2 regions of the uncultured Merdimmobilis sp. genome follow, and region 1 is predicted to be linked to the other one. Evidence: predicted binding sites of a transcription regulator. Region 1 holds the regulator's gene; the other holds the start of a gene.
What was found. Region 1 encodes NrdR, which represses ribonucleotide reductase genes. Its sites were predicted from a motif close to CACNANATNTNGTG; they were not measured.
Positions count from the first base shown of each region.

Region 2: the regulator NrdR is predicted to act here: its motif matches at 1,424-1,437, upstream of RDQ42_RS06015 (anaerobic ribonucleoside triphosphate reductase).

Region 1 is NZ_CABRJC010000003.1:143,486-146,814, reverse strand. It holds gene RDQ42_RS03445 (hypothetical protein) at 245-544, shown strand; gene nrdR (transcriptional regulator NrdR) at 1,014-1,475, shown strand; gene RDQ42_RS03435 (DUF4363 family protein) at 1,643-2,023, opposite strand; gene RDQ42_RS03430 (DUF421 domain-containing protein) at 2,028-2,705, opposite strand; gene RDQ42_RS03425 (spore germination protein) at 2,904-3,329, shown strand, end outside.
Region 2 is NZ_CABRJC010000009.1:39,982-43,310, forward strand. It holds gene asnA (aspartate--ammonia ligase) at 202-1,209, shown strand; gene RDQ42_RS06015 (anaerobic ribonucleoside triphosphate reductase) at 1,511-3,329, shown strand, end outside.

The sequences.
Region 1 (3,329 bases):
AAAGACAAAAAATACTTTTGTTGTTCTCCACCAAGAAGAAGCGAAAAATTCTGCACAAAATCGAGAGAAAACAGAAAAAACAAGAGTAATTCTCCTCAAAAAAACCTTTGCCTAAGACAAAGGTTTACACAAAGTTTTGTCGAGGCGTGTCGACATCTTTTTGTACCCACGACCTTGAAAAAATTGGCAGATTATGTATATAATGGTACTGCTGTCAAAAAACAGTTTGGGGAGGTAAGAGCACATGGGCCTACAAGCCGGTCCAAGCATACGCTACAGCGCGTTGTGTGAGGAAGTGGAATTGGATGCGATTGGAATACGCCGGACATTTGCAATATGCGGCCATGATAATGGCGGATTTGAAGTGTTTCGCTTGGGGAATGTGACGGTGAATAGCGATTTTGCCACCTGGATAGCAGAACTGCTCACAGCCAACCAAGCTTCGGCAATACATGCAAGAGACATAATCGAAGATTTGGTGGCGGAGTACGACCCAGAATTGCCAGAGAATGACAGCACTCTTGGCAATTTATGCAGAGACTAACCCTGCACATGCAAAAATGCGGCCTTTTGCCGCGGTGGGAACAACCTAAAATCACGGCCAGAATGACCTAGTCGACGGATTCTGAATCTGCGCAGAGCGGAACTTGCACCTTTTGGTACCAAAGGATGTAAAACAAACCGCAGAGACAGCCTCATCCAATTTATTTTGGCAATATGCTGAAAATTCTTGTGTTATATGGGCACTTTATGCTATACTTGTCCTGAAAGTATCTCTCGGATTTTTCTAGAATTCCAAGCGGAAACTGCGGCGTTTCCGGGAAAAATCCCCCTTTTTGTGAAAGAGACCTGTTTGTCGAATTTTGCATAATTATGGGCAGTTTTGTATTCTTTCAAGGACTGACAAGAACGTTTTAGAACGACACGATCTGCCGGGGGACTGCTGTACACCAACTGTACTGTAGCAGATTTGACAGAGTGCTTGCGGCATCGTGTGATTGGAGTGAGCTAGAGTGAAGTGCCCGTATTGCGGTTACCAAGAAAGCAAAGTAGTTGATTCCCGCCCCACCGACGAAGGGGAGCGCATCCGCCGCAGGAGAGAATGCCTTTCCTGCGGCAAACGGTTTACCACCTATGAGGTGATTGAAACCACGCCGTTGATGGTGATCAAAAAAGACAATTCCAGGGAGCCGTTTGACCGGAACAAACTGTTGTCTGGCATGCTGCGCGCTTGTGAGAAGCGCCCAGTCTCCCTAAACCAGTTGGAGCAGGCTATTGACGAGATTGAACAATCCTGCCAAAACAGTTTGGTGCGGGAAGTCTCCTCCCAAAAATTGGGGGAGTATGCCCTTGCCAAACTAAGGGAGATCGACCAAGTCGCCTATGTGCGATTTGCATCGGTGTACCATCAATTCCAAGACATCCATTCCTTTTTAGAGGAGTTAAACAACATCCTGGACTCCAATATCCACTGACGTCTACCTCCATTTTTCCACTGGAGCCATCAATTATGGCCGGCTATGGTAAGTTACGCCTATCTGCCCCGACTGTTTTTGCACACCGGTCTGCTTCGGCAGACCGGCGCGGGATTACCTCCGGCGCGGAATGTCCCCCATAGGACAATATTTTCCTCCTAAAAAATCTATAAAATATTGCGCATCAGGGGAAGTTCCGATTCCCATAAATGCAGAATCAGATACCGAATCTGGCTGACCTCGCTGAGAAATTCAGCGGGGTCTTTGTATTTTACCAGGTAGGGGAGACGGGCCATCCGGCTGGAGATGCTGTCCAGGTCGGTGTGGCGGACATAGCGGATCAGCCGGTTCTCCTCTTCATCCCACCGGTGAAAAAGCTGTTCTGACAATTCGTGAGCCCTGTCATATTCCTTGTCCTCCACCATCTGGGTCAGCTCATCCAGGCTGGCAATCATCTCATCCTTCACCTGGGTGAGCCCATAGAGGACCACCCCGCTGCTGCCCAGCATAGCGGCCATGATGACCACGGCAATTACAAAGCGTTTCATAAGGCTATTTCTCCTTTGGGATGATGTGGTATTGGGCCTTGCGGTTGCAGGTCATCAAAAAGATGTCTTGGGGCTGATACCCATTTTCTGACAGTACTTTGTGCAGCCATTCCGGTTTCAGGTTGCAAAAGCGCAGGCTGTCCTCCACCACCTCGCCGTCGCTGATCACCGCCACCGGCAGGAGGGCATCCTCCCCAGGGCTTTGCAGATTCAGCATCTGAGGGGTGACGTTGCGGGCCTCAAACCGCTGGTAAACTGAGAGTTTCCCGGTGGTTTCCACTATGGCGAAGGCCACGTCCTGGATATCGAACACATTGTTGGTGCGCAGCTGCTCCAGCAGATCATCCACCGAAAACCGCAGGTTCTGCATCTCCTGCTGATCCACTTTGCCATCCCGGATTAAGACTCTGGGATTGCCGGAGATGACCTTTCGGGCGGTTTTGCTCTTTAAGATGAGGGTGGAGATAAACACCTCAAAACACATCAATGTTAGAATGGGGATGGCTCCGCACAAGAGTGGGACGTTGGTATCCTCAATGGGCAGGGTGGCAATATTGGAGATGAGAATGGTGATGACAAACTCCGAGGGCTGTAGCTCCCCCAGCTGGCGTTTGCCCATAACCCGCAGGCTGAAGATGATTAAAATGTAAAGCAGGATGGTTCGAAACAAGACAACATACATAGGCCAGCCTCCCCAAAAAATCTAGTTGCAATCGCAGTTTAGTATGTGCCCTGTCCCATTTTTTATGCGATTTTGACGGTGTGCTGGACCATGGAAGGGGAAAAAATCCTCCCAAAACACATAAAGAGGCGCAGGAATGGCCATACTTGCCATAGAAATGGCTGCGGCGATGCCGCTGTTCTTGGGAGGGATATTCCAGTGTTTAACCTAAAAAAGTCCATGAAATCCATGGATTATGAGCCGCCGCAGGACGATGCCGCCCTGGAGGAAAAGCTGGGGGTCAACCTGCTTGACAACATCATCAAAGTGCGGGAGCTGTGTTCGGGGACCAGCGACCTCCTGGTCCGCCAGATGGAAGTCTGCGGCATACCGGTGGCGCTTTTGATGTGTGAGGGGATGTTCAGCCTGGCCAATACCACCAAACTGATCATCGAGCCGCTGACCCATTTGGAACTGGAAAAGGCCAAGCCAGAGGACCTGCTTTCTTGGATGCGCCACAAGACGATTCTTTCCGGCGACACCAGCGAGTGCTATACCTACGGGGAGTTGTTCCGGTTTATTATGTCCGGCTTTGTGGTCATCCTCCTGGATGGGAAAAATGTGGGCATGGCTTTGGGGCTCCAG
Region 2 (3,329 bases), on a different contig from region 1:
GGGAAAACAGGAAATCTCCGATAAGTTTTTGCAGGAATAGAAAAAAATCTTGCAAAAAATCTGTGGCAAATGATGAAATACACCGAAAAAGAGGAAAAAATGTCCTGTAGGGGGTTGCGTATCTGCAAGAATCGTGATACTATTAGAGCATTGTTTTTACAAACACAAACCAACACTGTAAGGAGGGTATTGCCGATGTCACTGGAGAGATTGCAACTTCCAGAAGGGTACCAGCCCAAGCTGGACATTATGGAAACCGAAATCGCCATCAAACTGCTGAAGGATACTTTTGAGAGGGAGCTTGCCAATCAGCTCAATTTGACCCGTGTGTCGGCCCCCTTGTTTGTACTGCCGGGCAGCGGCCTCAACGACGACCTGAACGGGGTGGAGCGCCCGGTTCAGTTTGATGTCAAAGACATGGGGGAGGATGTGCAGATCGTCCACTCCCTGGCTAAATGGAAACGCCAAGCCTTGAAGCGCTACCACTTCCCCCTGGACAGCGGCCTGTACTGCGATATGAACGCCATCCGCCGGGATGAGGAGCTGGACAACATCCACTCCATCTATGTGGACCAGTGGGATTGGGAGCGGGTCATCAACCGGGAGGAGCGCAACGTGGAGTTCCTGAAGGAGACGGTCCGCAAGATTGTGGCCGCCCTGCGCCTCACCGAGGAGAAACTGATCGCCGCCTACCCGGCCTACACCCCCAAGGTGGCAGAGGACGTCACCTTTATCACCTCCCAGGAGCTGGAGGACCGGTACCCCGGCTTCACCCCCAAACAGCGGGAGGACGCCATCTGTAAGGAATGCGGTACCGTGTTCCTGATGCAGATCGGTGGCAAGCTCAAAGGCGGCAAGCCCCACGACGGCCGTGCCCCGGACTACGACGACTGGAAACTCAACGGCGACCTGCTGGTGTGGTACCCCATCCTGGGCCACGCCTTCGAGTTGTCCAGCATGGGCATCCGGGTGGACGAAAAGGCTATGGAGGAACAGCTGCGGCTGGCAGGATGTGAATCCCGCCGGGAACTTCCCTTCCACAAACAGCTTTTAGCGGGGGAACTGCCCCTGACCATGGGCGGAGGCATCGGCCAATCCCGCCTGTGCATGTATCTCTTGGAAAAAGCGCACATCGGCGAGGTTCAGGCGGCTGTCTGGCCGGAGAATATGATCCGCCGCTGTGATGAAAACGGCATCCACCTTCTGTAATCTGCTGAGAAAAAGGCGCCGAAAAAGCTGGAGACAGCCTAAGGCGCCTCTTTTGCAGGTCGAAAATGGAGTTATTTTGTATATTTTAAACAGTTAGGCGCCGTCTCTTTCTATCCGATAAAAAAACGGAAAAATAATGGCCCTTGAACTAGTACCATTGACGATTGACTTTACCCGCCAGATGCTATATCATAGTATTTGTGTCACAGGGGCATACAAGATATTGTGCTCATATTTTGTCGACTATACAATATCAATGATATATGGCCTTTTATACAAATAGGAAATCGGAGGAAGAGATATGATCAGGCAGATTGTGAAGCGCGATGGGAGAACCGTTCCCTTCGACAAAAAGAAGATTGCAGATGCCATCTTCAAGGCGGCGAAAGTGCTGGGGGGCGACAACTACGAGATGGCCCAGGACTTGGCCCATCAGGTTGTCCTCTACCTGGAACAGCAGTACGGTGAGGTAGAGCCCACCGTGGAACAGGTTCAAGACGCCGTAGAACACACCCTGATCGAAAATGGCCACAGCCGCACCGCCAAGGAGTACATCCTGTACCGCGCCCAGCGCACCCGGGTGCGGGAGATGAACACGAAGTTGATGAAGATCTATGAAGATCTGACCTTCCAGGACGCGGAGGACAACGACGTCAAACGGGAGAATGCCAACATCGACGGGGACACCCCCATGGGAACCATGCTGAAGTATGGGTCCGAGGGCGCCAAGCAGTTCTGTGAGATGTACATCCTCGACCCTGCGTATTCCAAAGCCCACATAGATGGGGATATCCACATCCACGACATGGACTTCTACACTTTGACCACCACCTGTTGCCAGATTGACATTGAAAAGCTGTTCCGCGGCGGTTTTTCCACCGGCCACGGTTTCCTGCGGGAGCCCAATGACATCCAAAGCTATGCCGCCCTGGGGTGCATTGCCATCCAGTCCAACCAGAACGACCAGCATGGCGGCCAGAGCATCCCTAACTTCGACTATGGGATGGCCCACGGGGTGGTAAAGACCTTCCGTAAGCTGTACCGTAAAAACCTGGCAAAAGCCTGTGAATTGCTGTGCGGCATGGAAAACGCCGAGGAGACCATCAAAGGGATGATGAACGCCATCCAGGAGGAAACCGGCTTGTACCCCATCCTGGCTGATGACAATGGCTATCGGGAAGAGGAAGCCAAACGCTTGGGCGAGATGATGGACCCAGCTTTGGCGGAACACTGCCAGCAGTTCGCCCACAAGAGTGCGGCACAGGAGACCGACCGCTCCACCTTCCAAGCCATGGAGGCGCTGGTCCACAACCTGAATACCATGCACTCCCGCGCTGGCGCCCAGGTGCCCTTCAGCTCCATCAACTACGGGACCGACACCTCCCCCGAGGGGCGGATGGTCATTAAGAACATCCTGTTGGCCACCGAGGCTGGCCTTGGCAACGGCGAGACCGCCATTTTCCCCATCCACATCTTCAAGGTGAAAGAGGGGATCAATTACAACGAAGGCGAACCCAACTATGACCTGTTTAAGCTGGCCTGCCGGGTGTCTGCCAAGCGGCTGTTCCCCAACTTCTCTTTCCTGGATGCACCCTTCAACCTCCAGTACTACAAGCCCGGCGACCCCAATACCGAAGTCGCCTATATGGGCTGCCGCACCCGGGTTATGGCTAACGTCCACGACCCCAGCCGGGAGACCACCTTTGGCCGGGGCAACCTGAGCTTTACCTCGGTGAACCTGCCTCGTCTGGCCATCAAAGCCAACCACGATGTGGATTTGTTCTTTGAGATGCTGGACCATGAGATCGACCTGGTCATCGACCAGCTGATGGCCCGTTTCCGCCTGCAAGCCTCTAAAAAGGTGCGCAACTACCCCTTCCTCATGGGGCAGGGGGTCTGGCTGGACTCCGATAAACTCTCCCCCGACGACGAGGTGGGCGAAGTGCTCAAACACGGCACCTTGACCATGGGCTTCATCGGCTTGGCTGAGTGCCTCAAGGCGCTGACCGGCTACCACCACGGAGAGTCGGCGGAGTCCCAGAAGCTGGGCTTGGAGATCATCGGCTACATGCGCAAACGGATGGATGAGGAATCCCAGAAAACCGGCTTCAACTATTCGT